One region of the Rhizobium centroccidentale genome, then DNA from elsewhere that is predicted to be linked to it. Evidence: predicted binding sites of a transcription regulator. Region 1 holds the regulator's gene; each other region holds the start of a gene.
What was found. The regulator LexA, encoded in region 1, represses DNA repair genes until DNA is damaged. The targets are predictions, from matches to a motif close to TGTTCNNNNTGTGTTCNG.
Positions count from the first base shown of each region.

Region 2: a site for LexA is predicted at 2,488-2,505, ahead of PH562_RS22200 (ImuA family protein). Genes of this name have one in related genera too.
Region 3: a site for LexA is predicted at 4,197-4,214, ahead of PH562_RS17730 (PA0069 family radical SAM protein). Genes of this name have one in related genera too.

Region 1 covers NZ_JAQJCG010000005.1:127,809-134,007, forward strand. The annotation lists gene eno (phosphopyruvate hydratase) at 1-935, opposite strand, end outside; gene kdsA (3-deoxy-8-phosphooctulonate synthase) at 1,084-1,923, opposite strand; gene PH562_RS09085 (VOC family protein) at 1,920-2,807, opposite strand; gene lexA (transcriptional repressor LexA) at 3,227-3,949, shown strand; gene PH562_RS09095 (ComEC/Rec2 family competence protein) at 3,930-6,199, opposite strand, start outside.
Region 2 covers NZ_JAQJCG010000018.1:108,695-114,893, forward strand. The annotation lists gene leuD (3-isopropylmalate dehydratase small subunit) at 1-160, opposite strand, end outside; gene PH562_RS22180 (hypothetical protein) at 351-587, opposite strand; gene PH562_RS22185 (HpcH/HpaI aldolase/citrate lyase family protein) at 699-1,643, shown strand; gene PH562_RS22190 (DUF1737 domain-containing protein) at 1,669-1,875, shown strand; gene PH562_RS22195 (metallopeptidase family protein) at 1,928-2,365, opposite strand; gene PH562_RS22200 (ImuA family protein) at 2,528-3,496, shown strand; gene PH562_RS22205 (Y-family DNA polymerase) at 3,537-4,964, shown strand; gene PH562_RS22210 (error-prone DNA polymerase) at 4,961-6,199, shown strand, end outside.
Region 3 covers NZ_JAQJCG010000013.1:11,777-17,975, reverse strand. The annotation lists gene PH562_RS17755 (F0F1 ATP synthase subunit C) at 1-148, shown strand, start outside; gene PH562_RS17750 (F0F1 ATP synthase subunit B) at 227-820, shown strand; gene PH562_RS17745 (F0F1 ATP synthase subunit B) at 824-1,315, shown strand; partial or broken gene PH562_RS17740 (phosphotransferase) at 1,380-2,201, shown strand; gene PH562_RS17735 (ribonuclease HII) at 2,205-2,864, opposite strand; gene PH562_RS17730 (PA0069 family radical SAM protein) at 2,970-4,127, opposite strand; gene PH562_RS17725 (glycosyltransferase family 2 protein) at 4,369-4,887, shown strand; gene PH562_RS17720 (hypothetical protein) at 5,064-5,372, shown strand; gene moaB (molybdenum cofactor biosynthesis protein B) at 5,404-5,958, opposite strand; gene PH562_RS17710 (4-(cytidine 5'-diphospho)-2-C-methyl-D-erythritol kinase) at 5,958-6,199, opposite strand, start outside.

The sequences.
Region 1 (6,199 bases):
TCGTCGCCGACGAGCTGGGTCTTCTTGCCGATCAGATCGGTCAGCGTCTTCCAACCTTCCCAGTCGTCTTCAGCCATGCCGTCTTCGATCGAAACGATGGGGTACTTGGCTGCGAGTTCGGCGAGGTATTCAGCCATGGCGCCGGATTCCAGCGTGCGGCCTTCGCCTTCGAGAACGTACTTGCCGTCCTTGAAGAATTCGGTCGAGGCGCAATCGAGGCCGAGAGCGATTTCGTCGCCCGGCTTGTAGCCAGCCTTCTCGATGGACTTCATGATGAAGTCGAGAGCTGCCGGGGCGCTGGAAAGGCCAGGTGCAAAGCCGCCTTCGTCACCGACGTTGGTGTTGTGGCCCTGCGATGCCAGTTCCTTCTTCAGAACATGGAAGATTTCCGAACCCATGCGAACGGCGTCGCGGATGGATTCGGCGCCGACCGGCAGGATCATGAATTCCTGGAAGTCGATCGGGTTGTCGGCATGGGCGCCGCCGTTGATGATGTTCATCATCGGAACCGGCAGCAGGCGGGCGTGAGCGCCGCCGACATAGCGGTAGAGCGGCAGGTTAGCGCTCTGGGCAGCAGCCTTGGCAACGGCGAGCGAGACGCCGAGGATAGCGTTTGCACCGAGGCGCGACTTGTTCGGCGTACCGTCGAGTTCGATCATGATGTTGTCGAGCTGGATCTGGTTTTCGGCATCCATGCCGCCGATCGCGTCGAAGATTTCCGAATTGACGGCTTCGACGGCCTTCTCGACGCCCTTGCCATGGTAGCGCTTGCCGCCATCGCGAAGCTCGACGGCTTCATGTGCACCGGTCGACGCACCCGACGGAACCGCCGCGCGGCCCAAGCTGCCATCTTCGAGGTAGACATCGACTTCGACAGTCGGATTGCCACGGCTGTCGAGAATCTCGCGGGCGATAATGTCGGTGATTGCGGTCATGATAGCTTCCTGCTCGCTGGTTTATAAATCGATTTAAATGGTCTTAATCGAAGGCGCGGAAATTACAATGGCGATCCGCGCCGCGATTTGGCACTCCTTCAGGCCCCTAACGCAAATTCATGTCAGCCTGTTGAATGCCGGCTACATTTCAGGCCTTAGCGATGGCGTCGAAGGCCAACAGCTTCTCCAGAAGCTGCGGCATGTCCTTCAGATAGACCATGTTCGGGCCGTCGGACGGTGCATTGTCCGGGTCCTCATGTGTCTCGACGAAGAGACCGGCAACGCCGACGGCAACGGCCGCGCGCGCCAGCGTCTCGACAAATCGGCGATCGCCGCCGGTCGAACCGCCCTGTCCGCCTGGCTGCTGCACGGAATGGGTAGCATCGAAGATGACGGGCGCGCCCATCGCCGCCATGAGCGGCAGCGCGCGCATATCCGAGACCAACGTATTATAGCCGAAGGAGGCGCCGCGCTCGCACAGAAGGATGTTCGGATTGCCGCTCTCGTTCAGCTTGGCAAGCACGTTCTTCATGTCCCACGGCGCCAGGAACTGGCCTTTCTTGACGTTGACCACGCGACCGGTCTTGGCGGCGGCGACCAGAAGATCGGTCTGACGCGACAGGAAAGCCGGGATCTGCAGGATATCGACCGTCTTGGCGACGATGGCGCACTGCTCCTCCGTATGAATATCGGTCAAGACCGGGAAGCCATATTCCTTCTTTAGGTCTTCAAAGACTTCCAGCGCCTTTTCCAGGCCGATGCCGCGTTTGCCTAATAGCGATGTGCGATTGGCCTTGTCGAAGGATGACTTGTAGACGAGGCCGATACCGAGCTTGCCGCAGAGGTCCTTCAGCACGCCAGCAACCATGAACGCGTGGTCGCGGCTTTCCATCTGGCAGGGGCCGGCAATCAGCGAGAGCTTCGCGCTGTTGGAAAAGAGGACCTTGGAGGCTCCTTCGCCGACGGTCACTTCGGAATTCGTGCTCATACTATCTCCTCGAAGGCGAACAACGCGCCCTCACCGGGCGCCAGTCTTGCCAATATACGATTGTTCTTACGCGTATAGGTGACGCCGTTAGCAGTGAAATGCGACGATGTCACGGAAAGATCGCGCGTTTTGAAAAGGATTGCCCGCGCCCTGAGGCCCGGATCATTCGTGCGAATAGGCAGATCATAGAACGCCTCCATGCCTTCCGGCGTCAAAATCTCCAGATCAGCATTGGCGGCCCTGATCGTCAGACCAAAGGAATGCTCTATAATACGCGGCCCACCGACAACCTCCTCGATGAAGCCGCGATAGGCTGCCGGCTTCAGCGCGCAAAGCGCTACCCGCGCGATACCAGTCACGCCGTTCTCGTGACGCTCGAGCACGCTGCGGTCGGCCGGCAACGGATTGATGCGCTGACAGCAGAAAGCGAGAAAATCCGGCGCGCGCAGATCGGCGCCGAAGGCTAAACGAAAGCCGGCGGTGGTTTCCGTGCCGTCCGGCATCTTCATCGGACGGGAGAAATCCAGCATTCGTCCCGCCGAAATCGCCGTTGCTTTGAAACGCTCGTCATCCGCCACCGCATCATCCGTACCGAATACCACGGCCGAGAAGCCATCCTCCGCCACCCGGAAACGATAAGCCTGGTCGCGCGCTACGAAAACATTGCCATCCACGATGCTCTTCTCGTATTGCTCCGGAGATGCGACGCCCAGAGGTTCGAGATAGGTTTTATCGGCAAAGAAGACGCAGGCATTCTGCGTGCCAAAGGGATGGCGCGCATCCGGAGCTACCGTGAAACCGAGCTTGCCGAGGCGTTCGCGCGCCAGAGCGATGTTGACGGTCGGCAGCACGAGATGATCCAGCGGATGCGGAGACGAAATCATGGCTTCTCCTGTTTGCTTGCGAAAGCAGATTTGCGCTCATCCCCCGCGCAATTCAAGATGGAAGCATGGAACACCCGCAGCACACGACATGGACCGAAGGCAATCTCGCAAACATGATTGCTGATTCTCTCCCATAGCCGACTTATGCAGCAATGCGGCACATTCATCCAAATCTTCGGCGCACTGGCTGCATTCCAAAGCCCTGGAAGCGAGAAAAGCGGCATTTCTCATATTTTTCCATGGGTTAACGCAGATATGAGGCCCCGATGTTCCGAGCCGATCCATTCGCAAGCGATAATTATTTAACTGACCCCATAAGGCTTTACCGAAATTTAAGCACTTGCGGAACACATATGGAACATATAGTGTCCGTTCTGGATTTGTTTCACAGCTTTTCTTGATTCTGGGGTTCCAAGACGATGTTGACGCGCAAGCAGCAGGAACTGCTTCTCTTCATTCACGAACGCATGAAGGAATCCGGTGTTCCGCCGTCCTTCGACGAGATGAAGGATGCACTGGATCTGGCATCCAAATCCGGTATCCATCGTCTGATCACGGCGCTGGAGGAGCGCGGCTTTATCCGCCGGCTGCCGAACAGGGCCAGGGCCCTTGAAGTCATCAAGCTCCCGGATGCCTATAATCCCAGCCTTCAGCAGCGTCGCGGCTTTTCACCGAGCGTCATCGAAGGCAGCCTCGGCAAGCCACAGCCCGTTGCCCCGCCCGCTCCGTCGAAGGTGGCAAATGACGATCACAATGGCTCCGCGTCGGTGCCTGTGATGGGTCGCATCGCAGCCGGCGTTCCGATCTCGGCCATCCAGAACAATACGCACGACATTACCGTTCCCGCCGATATGCTCGGCTCCGGCGAACATTATGCGCTTGAAGTTCGAGGGGATTCGATGATCGACGCCGGAATTTTCGACGGCGATACGGTCATTATCCGCAATTCGACCACGGCCAATCCCGGCGATATCGTCGTTGCACTCGTCGACGATGAAGAAGCTACTTTGAAGCGCTTCCGTCGCAAGGGTGCCTCGATCGCGCTGGAAGCCGCGAACCCAGCCTATGAAACCCGCATCTTCGGGCCGGACCGCGTCAAGGTTCAGGGCAAGCTCGTTGGCCTTATTCGTCGCTATCACTGACCGGTGAATTATCGACGACGGGTGACGTCTTCGCAATTGGTGTGTCGAATTTGCCGGTGCGCCAATCATAAGTTCGATGCATGGTCCATGGCCGTTGCGGGTTTTCGAATGCGGCTGATATAACGGGCTTGTCTGCGGCAAGTGCCATTTCGATAGAGCCGGTTTTGCGCAATGTCGCACCGGTTATGAGCATTGCTCCGGAACGGCAATGGTCCAGCCGCAGCCGGATTGGTGTCACGATAATGTTCCCGGTGTCGCAAGCCGTCGGCAAATAGGCTGCGTTCTCGATGGTGACCAGTATCGTGCCGTTTTCAAGCATGGCCACACACCATGCTCCCTTCTGACAGGCAAAGCTGCCTTGCATGGCGCGGTCCAAAGCTTCGTCCATTGCGATACGGACCGCCTTCTGCTCCTCGTTACTTAGTCGCTTATGCCGATCCGTCTTGCTGATCTGCGGAAGTCGGCTATCGGTCGGAAGCATGGTCGGCGGTTGATGTTCGGCCGCGACGAGCGCTTTCTGCCATTGCTCGAAGATGAAGGCCTGCGGTCTCTCGCGATTGGTGGCGAGGATATCGTCCTGGCGCAGGGCAACGAGAATGCCATCTTCCGAGATCATCAGATCCGGCTTCGGTACGCCGGAGCCGAACGCGGCCACGCCGACAGATGACAGCAGCAGCAACAGGCCCAGATGGCGAAGCCGGGTCCGCAGCATGCTCATGATCAGGAAGCCAGCGATGAAAGTGGGCATCAGCCAGCCGGGCTGGCGTCCGAAGGTAATATCGCCTCCCCACCCCGCCACCGTTTTCGCAATGACGATCACAAGCTCCAATCCCTCACCGGTGACTTTCCAGAACGGTCCATCGATTCCGAAAGGCATCAGCAGCATCGCCATCATACCGAAGGGCATGACGATGAAAGAGACGACGGGCATGGCCGCCAGGTTGGCAGCAAGTCCATATGTCGCCAACCGGTGAAAGTGCTCGATCGAGAAAATGGCCGTCGATGCACCGCCGATGAACGATGTCGACATCACGCCTCCAAAGAAGCGCGTGACGAACATTAGCGGACTTAACAGACGGATGCGCGCCAGGATGTTTTCGCGATGCCGCCGTCGTTTCCAGAGCGAATAGCCTGATACCAGTGCCAGTGTCGCCGCATAGGACATCTGGAAACTCGGGCCGAGCACTTGCGACGGCGACAGTACAAGAATGACAATGGCTGAAAGTGCGACGTTGCGCAGGCTGAGCGACGGTCTGTCGAAAAGCACGGCTACCAGCATGATCGCCATCATGATGAAGGCACGCTCGGCGGATACGCCGAAGCCGGAGATGAGGTAGTAGGCCGTTACAGTAAGAAGCGCGCCGAGGGCTGCGAACTTCTTGGTCGGCCAAGCCTGCGAGACACCGGGAAACAAGCTGAACAGATAACGCAGACCGACATAGAAAATGCCGGCCGACAGCGCCATGTTGAGGCCGGAAATTGCGATGATGTGGGTCAGGCCGGCAATTCTTAGGGCTTCGGTCGTATCCTTGGAGATTGCGCGTCTCTCATCGGTGACAAGCGCCGCTGCAAAGGCCCCGGTATCTCCGGGCAAGGTTTGCCTGATCCGGTCGCCTATGCTGTTGCGCAGGCTGGCGAGCCAGATATCGGCGGCGTCCAATAACGAGCCCGCAGCATTATCACCGGCCGGAGACAATAATTTCGGCGTTCCGTAGGCAAAGCCGTTCGCGCCGATGCCGTTGAAATAAGAGCTGAAGGCAAAATCATTGAGGCCAAGCAAGGCGGGCCCGGCCGGCGGCGTCAACCGCGCCCTGCCCTGGATACGATCACCGAGATCGAACGGCTCCGCCTGCTTACGCACGAAGATCGTAACCCGCTGCGGCGTGCGGCGAATGGAAGGCTTTTCCGTTGCCTCGACGCGGACGACGTAGCGCCAGCGTCCATTGTCATAGGATTCCCGTCGCTCGATCTGCCCGGTCACGGTGGTCGTCACGGCCGAATCGAGCATGACGGTGGAAACCCGCCAGCTTTCCCACTGCGCGAGCGCCATGCCTAGGCAAATGAGCATGCCGGCGAAAAGTGTGTGATGAAGCACTCTGCCCGCATCGCGCTTTATCGAAAAACCCAAAGCAAATAGAATGAGACCTGCGAGAACCGCCTGCGGGGGTGGGTCAGCTTGCGCCTCGAACCAGATAATCGCGCCCAAACCCATGTAGATCGGCGCGAAAAGAACAGCACGGCCATGAGCCG
Region 2 (6,199 bases), on a different contig from region 1:
GAGAACCATCTTCATTATACCGGGCTTCAGCGAAGAGCCCCTTGCCAAGACCCGTGCGCTTGATGGTCTTCAGATAATCCTTCGGGATGATCATGTCGGTATCGACATTGACGACCGGGAGGGGTGCTGCGACACCGGTCAACTTCACGAATTTGTCCATGGGTCCTGCCTTCATTCTCGTCTAAGCACGAATTACCTTGCCAATAGAGCAAATCCGGCCCGAAATGAAGGAGAATCTTGGAAATGCTCTCAAAGACGGCACTTTAGCCGTCCTTGCCCTTCAGCACGTGGCCTTAATCGGACACATAGGCCGGGAGCCGGCAACAGACCACCCTGCCCTGCTTTCAATCTCAGAGATCGATGATGGTGCCGCGACCGTCGTTCCAGATGCGCATTTCGCGCTGGCCGTTCGTCTTCGCCTTGGCGCGCACCGGTGCCGGCTTCATACGCAGCGAAATCGCGCGGGCCGCCATCAGCACAGTCAGGATAGCGCCGACAGCAAGTGTGACCGAAACGGTCAGCAGGGCCATGGCTGCAAACACGGTGATACCGGCAAGCGCAATGAACAGGGAACGAATATTCTGCATGGTCGAGACCTCTCTACACCAAGCAATGTGGTCTTCATCTCTGTCATCTGCAAGAGGAGCATGGCTTTTTGTTGACTTGCTTGTCGATTAAAAGCGCGGCAAAACGGCACAATGAGCCAATCTGCGAGCCCAAACCCCCCTTCCCGTCCCGCCCGTCTGCGCCGATCGGTCTTGAGCGTTCCCGCCATCAATCGACGCGCGCTGGACAAGCTTTCGAGCCTCGATTGCGACGCGGTCATCTTCGATCTCGAGGATTCGGTTTCGCCGGAGAAAAAGGCCGAGGCGCGGGAGATCCTACGAGCCTTCTTTGCGGCCTCACCGCTACCGGGTAAGGAGCGGATCATCCGCATCAATGCGCTTTCCTCGAACTTCGGTGCCGATGATCTGGCGCTGGTCGTGGAGCTGGAGCCGGATGCGGTCTTGCTGCCGAAGGTAGGCGAGCCTCAGGACGTGACTGCTGTCAGTGACCGGCTTGCGGAAGCCGATGCGCCTGAGGATTTGCGTATCTGGGCCATGATCGAGACGCCGCGCGGCATCCTGAATGCGGCCGCGATCGCCGAGGCTGGGCGCACCGCCGGCAGCCGGCTCGATTGTTTTGTCGTCGGTCTCAACGACCTCAGGAAGGAAACGGGCGTCCTGCCGCAGCCCGGTCGCCCCTATCTCGTACCCTGGCTGATGCAGGTGATATTGGCTGTCAGTGCTTATGGCCTCGAGGCGATCGACAGCGTCTTCAACGATTTCAAGGATACCGAAGAATTCGCGGCAGAATGCGGCCAGGGGGTCGCTATGGGCTTTGCTGGCAAGATGCTGATCCATCCGAGCCAGATCGAAGCCGCCAACCGGCATTTTGGCCCTGACAAGGCCGCCGTTGCCGAGGCGGAGTCTATTATCGCCGCCTTCGCCGCACCGAATGCCGCCACTCTCAATGTCGTCAATCTCGGCGGACGGATGGTGGAGCGGCTGCACCTTGTCCAGGCGGAGAGACTCGTTCATAAAGCTCGCCTGATTGCGCGACGCTCCTCAGGCGCCGCCGCAACGCCCCGCAGCGATGTCTGATGGCAAATACACGAAAGATGCCTTGATGAAACTCTACCGCTTCCTGACCGGTCCCGATGACGCTTCCTTCTGCCACAAAGTGAGTGCGGCGCTGAACAAGGGCTGGGAGCTATACGGCTCGCCGACCTATGGCTTCAATTCTGCAAGCGGGCGGATGGAATGCGGCCAGGCCGTCGTCAAGGACGTGGCCGGTAGGGATTACGATCCGGATATGAAGCTTTCCGAGCAGTAAGCGCCGGCTGAAATTCTCATTCTTCCCGACCGTCTTGCGGCCGGAACCGATATCAGCGATCCGTCGCTTCCTCGGCGCTCGCCTCGATGCGCTCCATATCCTCGTCGCTCAGGCCGAAATGGTGGCCGATCTCATGGATCAGGACATGGGTGATGATGTCGCCGAGGGTTTCTTCGTTCTCAGCCCAGTAATCGATGATCGGCCGGCGATAGAGGCGGATCTTGTTGGGCATGTCGCCCGTCTGGGCGGTAAAGCGCTCCGAGATGCCGCGGCCTTCGAAGAGGCCGAGCAGGTCGAAGGGGGTTTCCAGCGCCATGTCCTCGAATACCTCGTCATCCGGGAAATCCTCGATGAGGATGACGAGATCACCGGTGAGCGAACGGAATTCGTCCGGCAGGTGGCTGTAAGCCTCCATTGCCAGGGATTCGAATGTACTGATGGAGGGCGAGTGGCGATCCCGCCAATCTTCGCTCTGGTCGACGCGAGCCATGAATATTCCTTCCTTGGCTGGTCATATAGAGACTTTGCGCCGCTTTTACGAGTGTAGATTGCGGCAGAGGAATATTTTCTCATGAAATGGTGTTGACTCTTTTCGCAAGCTCTGGAATCCATAAGAACATAACAGGAACATTATCGATCTGGAGTGAACGTCATGGCCGAGGCTGCCGTGGCGCGGGAAACGCTTTTTGCCCTGCGTGAAACCATTGCCCGACTGGAAGGCAGGCCGATCCCGGCACTGGCGGCCGCGGCGCATGAGACGCTGGCAGACAAGCCGGCGAGGCAGGCGGCTGGTATTGCGAAGTCCCTTCCGGAGCAAACTGGGTTCCTTCCGATCGGTGTCGGCGAGCTCGATACGGCGCTGCAAGGCGGCCTGCCGCTCGATGCGCTGACGGAAATCCGTTCGCTTGGCCTGCGCGATGCCGGGGCCGCAAGCGGTTTTGCCCTGGCGCTTGCCGCGCGGCTGCATGCGCAAGCGTCGGATACGGTTGCGGCCAAGTCTCCGGTTCTGTGGATCGGCGATACGGTCGCGACGATGGAGGCGGGTCTGCCCTATGCCATCGGCATCAGCGATTTCGGGCTGGAGCCCCAGGCTTTCCTGCAGGCGTCACCGCGCAAGCTGGATGATGCGCTTTGGGTGGCGGAAGCAGCTCTTGGCAGTGCTGCCTTTGCCGTCGTCATTCTGGAAGTACGCGGCAACCCCGCTCGTTTCGGCCTGACCGAAAGCCGGCGGCTTGCGCTGAGGGCCAAGGCGGCGGGACGGCCCTTGTTTCTGTTGCGACAGGGAGGCGAGGAGGAAGCAAGCAGCGCTCTCTTCCGCTTTTCCGTCGAACCCGCGCCGGCGCCGGCGCGGCCCCTGCCGGACGGATCGGTGCTTGGCGGCAGTATCGGTCATCCGGCCTTTCGTCTGACCTTGGAAAAGAGCCGAAACCCGGCGCCCCTTTCCATAACCCTGGAGTGGAATGCCCATGACCGCCGCTTTGCCCCTGTCCTCGACACTCAACGCCCTGCCTTTCCCGGCGCACACGCAGCGCATTCTGGCGCTGACCTTCCCGCATCTGCCGACCGACCGCATCGCGCGCAAGCGCTGGGGTCTGTCCTGGCGTTCGACAGGCAGGCTTGAAGCGCCGCCGCTCGCCTGCGCCGGGAAGCTCAACAATGCCATGCGGCTGACCGCCCTCAACGAGCGCGCGGAGATGATCGGCCTGAAGCAGGGACAGGGCGTGGCCGAGGCAAAGGCGATCTGTCCCGAGCTCGATGTCATTGAGGAGGACCCAGCAGCGGATCGCAAGCTTCTGGAAGCGATCGCCGACTGGTGCGACCGCTATACGCCATTGGTGGCGATCGACGGCAAGGACGGTCTGTTTCTCGATATTACCGGCTGCGCTCATCTCTTCGGCGGCGAGGAGGCGTTGCTTGAGGACATCCTGATCCGGATTTCCCGGTTGGGCTTCGATGTGCGCGGCGCCATTTCCTCCGCACCCGGCCTCTCCTGGGCCGTTGCCCGCTTTGACGAGAGCCGTATCGTTCCGCCGGAGGCCATGGAAGAGGCATTGGCATCGCTGCCGGTCGCATGTCTTCGGCTTGGCGAGGAGACTATTGCAGCCTTGCAGAAGATGGGCCTGAAGCAGGTGGGCGATCTTCTGGCCGCACCACGAGCGCCGCTTGCCCGCCGGTTCGGCGCACAGCTGCTGCTGCGGCTCGATCAGGCCGTCGGTCTGGTCGAAGAGCCGATCTCGCCTCGCCGCCCGGTCGCGCAATTGTCGGCCGAGCGCCGGCTGGCCGAGCCGGTGCAGGCCGAAGAGGATATTCTTCAGCTTGCCCGCCAGCTCGCCGAAAGCCTGAAGCTGGGGCTAGAAGCCCGCGGCATCGGCGGCCGATCCTTCGAGCTCCTGCTCTTCCGTGTGGATGGTGCGGTCTTCCGCATCGCGGCCGGCGCGTCGCAACCGCTGCGGGAGCCGAGCCGGATCGCCAGCCTGTTCGCGGAACGCTTCGGCGCCATTCATGACGATCTCGATGTCGGCTACGGTTTCGAAATTATCCGCCTCAATGTGCTTCAGCATGCGCCTTTTGATGCAATGCAAGGCGATTTTGTCGGAGAAGACCGTCAGGAAGGCTCGCTTGCCGCCTTTGTCGATCGCGTGGCCGCGCGCCTGGGGCCGGACTGTCTGCAAGGATTCGAGCTGCGGCAGAGCCATATCCCCGAACGGGCTGTGCGGCCGATACCAGCCATGGGCCTTCTCGCTTCTCGGCGGCGGACAGGTCAGGAAGATGCCGGGTTTGGCTTTTTCCGCAGCGAACGGCCGCTACGGCTGTTTCGCATGCCGGAGCTGGTCGAAACCATCGCTGCTGAAGTACCTGAAGGTCCGCCCCGGCAATTCCGCTGGCGACGGGTCATGCATCGGGTCAGCCGGGCCGAAGGGCCTGAGCGGCTTTCGGCGGAATGGTGGGTCGAGGAAAAGGAAGAGCCTGTCCGCGATTACTTCCAGATCGAAGATGAAGAAGGCCATCGTTTCTGGTTGTTCCGCAAGGGGCTCTATGGCCGAGGCGGTACGACACCAGACTGGTACATGCATGGGGTCTTCGCATGAACGCGCGCCCGAGCTTCCACGAATCCGTGCCCTTCTTCGAGATCGGGGTCAGAACGAATTTCTCCTTTCTCGAAGGCGCCTCGCATCCGGAGGAAATGGTGATGCAGGCCGCCCTCCTGAAATTGTCCGGATTTGGGATTGCCGATCGCAATTCGGTTGCCGGCGTCGTCAAAGCGCATGCGCATACCAAGCTTCTCTGGGAAAAATACAAGGAGGGCATTGAGAAGAACCTGGAGCTTCAAGCGAAGGGCAAGTCAGAAAAGCCGCTTCTGAAGCCGGTCCCTTTCCAGCCAGGCGCGCGCCTGGTGTTTTCAGACGGCATGCCTGACATTCTTGCCTATCCGGAAAACCGAAAGGGCTGGGCGCATCTCTGCCGGCTGCTGAGCGCCGGTAATCTGCGCGGCGAAAAAGGCGTATGCATTCTCAATGAAAGCGACCTCATGGAATGGGGTGACGAGATGATGCTGGCGCTTATTCCCGATGCTGAAAGCGTCGAGACGCAAGAGGGGCAGGAAAAGCTGGAGCAATGCCTGAAGCGGTTATGGATGCGCTTCGGGCGAAAGTTCCACATGGTCCTGTCACCGGCCTATGACGGGCGGGACCGAATGGTCTTCGCCACGCTTTCCATCCTGGCGCAGCGCAATGGCGTGCGGTTGATCGCCAGCAATCAGCCGCTCTATCATGCGACCGAACGCAAGCCGCTTGCTGATATCGTCGTTTCGATCCGCGAGCATGTGCCGATCGCCGAAGCCGGCTTCAGGCTGGCGGCGAATGCCGAACGCTACATGAAGGACGCTGCCGAGATGGCGCGCCTCTTCAGGGATTATCCGAAGGCTATCGCTAATACTCAGAGGTTTTTTAGCCGGCTTTCTTTTTCGCTGGACGAGCTGAAACATAATTATCCCGACGAAAGCGTTCCTGGAGAGACCGTTGCGGAAACACTGAAGCGACTGACGTGGGAGGGCGCCGAGTGGCGCTTTCCTGAAGGGATCCCGCCAAAGGTCTCGATGCAGATCGAGCACGAGCTCAAGCTCATCCGGGAGCGGCAATATGAGCCTTATTTCCTGACGGTGCACCGCATCATGGAGTTTGCCCGCAGTGCGAATATCCTATGCCAGGGACGCGGATCGGCAGCCAATTCGACCGTCTGTTATTGCCTCAGGATTACTGAGGTCAATCCTGAAATAACAAGCTTGCTTTTCGAGCGTTTCATCTCGACAGAACGCGAGGAGCCA
Region 3 (6,199 bases), on a different contig from region 1:
TATCTTCGGCAGCTACCTGTCCGGCGCACTGCGCAACCCGTCGGCTGCTGACAGCCAGTTCGGCCGTCTGGTATTCGGCTTCGCCGTTACGGAAGCTCTGGGCATCTTCTCGCTGCTCGTCGCTCTCCTCCTGCTTTTCGCCGTCTGATATCAGCGGCGTCATAGATCACGGTTCGCGGGCAGCGAGCCGTGGTTCTTTGTATTTGCAGACCACCTGGAGGTGAGCATGTTTGTGACCCCGGCATATGCTGAAGAAGCACCGCCGGCCGCCGGAGCGGTGCACACGGAAACGGGTGCGCCGAATGAAGGCCATCACGGCGGCGTATTCCCGCCGTTTGACCATACGACGTATCCGTCACAGCTGTTTTGGCTGGTGATCACCTTCGTCATCTTCTACGTGGCCATGCAGAAGATCGTTATTCCGCGCGTCGGCACCATTCTGGAAAGCCGGCATGACCGGATCGCCCAGGATATCGAAGAGGCCTCGCGTCTGAAGGCCGAGGCCGACGCCGCCGTCGCGACCTATGAAAGCGAATTGGCCGCTGCGCGCGCCAAGGCGAATTCCATCGGCGCCACTGCCCGCGATGCCGCCAAGGCCAAAGCCGAAGAGGATCGCAAGGCGATCGAGGCAAGCCTGGCTGAGAAGCTCAAGGCCGCAGAAGGCCGCATTGCCGAAATCAAGGCGAAAGCCTTCGGTGATGTCGGTGCAATTGCCGAAGAGACGGCCGGTGCTGTCGTCGAGCAGCTGGTTGGCAATGTCGCCGGCAAGGCCGATGTCGCCTCTGCGGTTGCGGCTGCTGCCGCCAAGCAGGAGGGGTGATCCATGGAATTCGCTTTAGACAACACCTTCTTCGCGTTTGTCAGCCTTCTCATCTTCCTCGGCCTGATCGTTTACCTCAAGGTTCCGGGCATGATGGCAAAGTCGCTGGACGACCGCGCCGATCAGATCCGCAACGAGCTGGCCGAAGCCAAGCGTCTGCGCGAAGAGGCTCAGCATCTGCTGGCCGAATATCAGCGCAAGCGCAAGGAAGCCGAGGCTGAAGCGGCACATATCGTTGCCGCAGCCGAGCGCGAAGCGGAAATGCTGACGACCGAAGCTCGCAAGAAGACCGAGGAGTTCGTTGCCAACCGCACCGCTTTGTCCGAGCAGAAGATCAAGCAGGCCGAAGCCGATGCGATGAAGGCGGTCCGCTCCGCCGCCGTTGACCTTGCGATCGCTGCTGCTGAATCGGTTCTTGCAAAGAAGGCCGATGGCAACGTCCAGTCAGGCCTCTTCAGCGACGCCGTCAAGGAAGTGAAGACGCGGCTGAACTAAGGCCCAGGACTATCGAAAATCGAAAGAGCCCTGCTTCGGTAGGGCTTTTTTTGTTTCATGCCCAGCCATGATTGATCATTACCGCAACGGGAGGCAAGATCATTGCATGAGGGGAGAGTGGATGCAGGCAACGACCGGTAGCGAACCGTTTCGTCAAGGCGATCTCATCGTGAAGCCGGTTGCGGCATGGACACCGGGCCTGCACGCCTTGCTGGTTGCGTTACATCGGCATGGTTTCGATGCAGCTCCGATTTCGGCTGGATATGACGAGGTCTGGGAGCGGGTAACCTATCTGCCCGGAGATACCGGCGATCTCGATGGCCACGCCGCTATGCGCGGCGAAAAGGCGCTGCGGTCGGCTGCATCGCTGCTGCGTCGCTATCATGATTGTTCTAGCTTGTTCGCAAAGGACCTTGAAGCCGATTATACGTGGCAATTGCCGACCCGCTCGCCTTGCGAGGTCATCTGCCATGGAGATTTCGCCCCCTACAATGTCGTGCTGAATGATGGCGAAGTGACCGGCATCATCGATTTCGAGGCTGCGCATCCCGGTCAGCGAATATGGGATCTGGCCTATGCCGTCTACCGCTGGGCGCAGCTGTCCTCCAGCATCGCTCTCGAGGAAATGGAAACACTTGCCGCCCAAGTCGATCGTGCCCGTATCTTTGCCGACGCCTATGGCTTGTCCATTGCCGAGCGTCCCTCATTGCCTGGAATCATCGTCGAGCGGCTTGAGGCGCTATTGGCTTTCATGGAACGGGAAGCTGCCCGCGGCATCGAGAGATATCGCCGGAATCTCCAGGAAGGACATGATCGCATCTACCGGGAAGACATCGCCTATATCAGAAAATACTCGACTGAAATCATCGCCGGACTGACGGGCTGAGTTTCAAACGGCCTCTTTGCGCAACGGGCGGAAGCTCATGCGGTGCAGCGGGCAGGGACCATGTTCCTCGATGCCAGCACGATGCTGAGGAGTGCCATAGCCGGCATGGGCTGCAAAGCCATAGGCCGGAAAGACAATACCTGCGCGGGCCATCATTCGGTCGCGGGTAACCTTGGCGACGATCGAGGCGGCAGCGATGGAGAAGGAGCGCGCATCTCCCTTGACGACGGCTTTTCCGGGGCAGGCGAGTCCAACTGGCACATCGAGCCCATCGGTCAGTACATAGCTTGCCGGCACGGCAAGTCCGCGAATGGCGCGCCGCATCGCATCGAGGCTTGCCTTGCGGATATCGGTCGTGTCGATACGGCCCGCACTTGATGAGGCGATAGAGACCGTGGCTGTTGCGAGAATCTCCACGAACAGCTCTTCGCGTCTGGCCGCGGTCAGCTGTTTGGAATCGTTGAGCCCGTCCGGGATCCGTTCGGGGTCGAGAATGACGGCGGCGGCCACGACCGGCCCGGCAAGCGGGCCTCGGCCAGCCTCATCGGCCCCGGCGACAGGCCAATGGCCGGCCCGCCGTGCAATCAGCTCCAGCTCGAAAGTGGGAACGAGCGGGACGTCCTCGAAGAGCATTGGAGAATCGGGTGATGTGCTGCGTGTCATGCGGCGAAGCTCGCACACCACCCGATCTCCTGCAAGCCCCCGGTGGATCATGGCGGCGAACCGGGGGGCTTTTCCAGCGGGGTCAGGGAAAACCCGCAAGGAATATCAAAGCAACGACAATTGGACGCCGCTGCCATCGGGCGGCACGAACAAGTCGTCACGCAAAGCGATATTGCGGCGCGTGAGCTCGAGCCTGCGCGTCGCCATTTCAAAACGGCGGCTGATCTGCCAGGCATAAGGCCCCGCACCCTTCATGCGCTTGCCGAACTCCGCATCGTAATCCTTGCCGCCGCGCATCGAGCGGATCAGTGACATGACGTGGCGATAGCGATCCGGATAGTGCTGCAGCAGCCAATCGCGAAACAACGGGCTCACTTCCAGCGGCAGCCGCAGGATGACATAGCTCGCCTCCTGTGCGCCGGCGGCCTTGCCTGCATCGAGGATACGCTCGATCTCATGGTCGTTGAGCGCCGGAATGATCGGCGCCACCATGATCGCGGTGCGGATGCCGGCCTCGTTCAAAGCCTGGATTGCTTCCAGCCGCCGCGGCGGTGTCGCGGCCCGTGGTTCCATCGTGCGCGCCAGCTTGCGGTCGAGTGTCGTCACCGACAGGCCCACGCGCACCAGGTTCTTGGCGGCCATCTCTTTCAGAATGTCGATATCGCGCATGATCAGCGCCGACTTGGTAACGATGGCAACCGGGTGGTTCGCCCGATTCAGCACCTCGAGGATCTGGCGCATGATCCGCCATTCCTTCTCGATCGGCTGATACGGATCCGTATTGGTGCCTATGGCGATGACGCGCGGCTTGTAGCCGGGCTTTGCCAACTCGCGCTCCAGAAGCTTGGCGGCATCCGGCTTGGCAAACAGCTTCGATTCGAAATCCAGCCCGGCAGACAGCCCCATATAGGCATGCGTCGGCCGCGCGAAGCAATAGATGCAGCCGTGCTCGCAGCCGCGATAAGGGTTGATCGATCGGTCGAAAGGAATATCGGGGGATTCGTTGCGGGTAATGGCCGTGCGCGGCTTCTCCACCTGCACTTCGGTCTTGAAGGGCGGCAGCTCCTCCCAGCTTTGCCATCCATCGTCGAAGGCTTCGCGCTGTTGCGGTTCGAAGCGGCCGCTGGGGTTCAATCCGGCACCGCGCCCACGCCGGCGCTCGACGTCGACCCTGAGACCGGCATCGGCGATCAAAGCATTGGCAACGTCTGCCGTATTGGCAGGCGCGAAAGCGGCCTGCCCTGCAAGGGACTGCTCGTTCATCGGTAGCTCCAGGGCGGCTCATGCCATCGCATGCCGCGTCTAAGATGATTAAATTCCTATCCGACAAATGAGAACATTGCAAGAACAAAAATCCGTAATCACCATTTTCCATCTCATTCACGGAAGGCATTCGGCGATGCCGGCGATGAGAATTTGCGGCAGCTTATGATGCTTTTCTTAAACGCTCAGGGCTGAGGGTTAGGTGCTGGCAATAAATTATGCGCCGCTCTATAAATGGGCGATGTTGACGGTCATCATCGAATGCCAGGATCACGAACCCGAGCTGGCGCAGACATTGGCGGCATTGGTGGCAGGCGCGGTCGAAGGGCTGGTCAGCGACGTGGTCGTGCTCGATCACGGTTCCAGGGACGGCACATCGAAGGTGGCGGATGCTGCCGGCTGCCGCTTTTATTCGCAATGGGATATCAAGGATATATTGCGGTCTGCGAGGGGCGAATGGCTGCTGCTGGTCGAGCCAGGCGCGCGGCCGCAACCGGGCTGGATCGATGAGATCGCCGAATATGTCTCGCTGAACAAGGTGCCGGCGCGCTTTACAGCATCACGCGGCTATCGTCGCCCGTTTCTGAAGCGAATCGGCCGTCGTACGGCGCCGTTGGAACTGGGTTTGCTGCTTTCCAAGCACCAGGCGATCGCCGTCGCCAGATCGGGCATGGGGCTGGCGGAGTTCGCCAAGGGACAGAAGGGTCGACGGCTTTCAAGCGAGCTCATTCCGTCCTGGGTAGCACGCGCGGCGCGATAGGCCCCAGCGTTCCGCAGATTCCATTTGTAAACGCGCGAATAGCTGCGATAATTTACGTGTGGCGGCACCTTACGCGTGTCGCGTCAGGCGGCCGACCATGAAGATGCCGATATCAGGCGGAACTGGTCAGCGGAACTCTCCTTTTCCGCCGGGATTTCGGCGAAAGGAGGTGCGTTATGAAACGCACAATGCTCACCCGCCTCATGGCAACGGCCCTCGTGGCAACATCGATCCTCTATCCTCGCGTCGCCGCCTCCCAGGTAACGCTCGCCTGCGCTCAGCACGTCGATATCGTCGCGTTTCTTGGCGACCATCTTTCGGAAAAGCTTTCGGCCATCGGCAAGCTCGATCAGAGCACGATTGTCGAGATCTACGCCGCCGAGAGCGGCAACTGGACACTGCTGATGAGTGATATATCCGGCCGGAGCTGCATCATACTCAGCGGCGATTCCTGGGAATCAATTCCTGTCCTTCCGAAGGCATGACCAACGCCCAATATCGCGGCGAGCAGAAGACCTATGTCGAGCCGGCGCCGCGCTTCAGATGCTCGTCGAGACGCGGCATGATCTCCACGAAATTGCAGGGCATGTGGCGATAGTCGAGCTGCGCCTTCAAGATGCCGTCCCAGGCATCCTTGCAGGCGCCGGGAGAGCCCGGGAGCACGAAGATGAAGGTGGCATTGGCGACGCCGCCGGTCGCTCGCGACTGGATCGTCGCCGTGCCGATCTTGTCATAGGAAATGCGATGAAAGACTTCCGAAAACCCATCCATCCGCTTCTCGAACAATGGCTCCAGCGCCTCAGGCGTGACGTCGCGGCCGGTAAAGCCCGTGCCGCCGGTGGTGATCACGACGTCGACCGCATCGTCCTTCGTCCAGGCTTCCACCTGCGCGCGGATGCACTCCTTGTCGTCTGGCACGATGGCGCGGGCAGCAAGCCTGTGGCCCGACTCTGCAATGCGGGCAACCAGCGTATCGCCGGATTTATCGTCGGCGAGCGTGCGCGTATCGGAAACGGTCAATACCGCGATGCCGACGGGAATGAAGGATCTTTCGTTGCCCGACGCTGCCATCATGCCTCTCCCGCGATCGTTTCGGTTACCTGGAAATACCAGCCCGGCCGCTGCCTGTGAAGCGAAGCGGCGGCGGCAGTCGCCTGTTCGATATCGTTGAAAATGCCGAAGCACGTCGCACCGGAGCCGGACATGCGCGTCAGGATTGGGGATTCGCTTTCGATCAAGCCGGAAAGCACACCAATCTCGCCGCAGATCGAGCGTGCCGGCGGTTCGAGATCGTTGCGCAGGGTCTTGATCG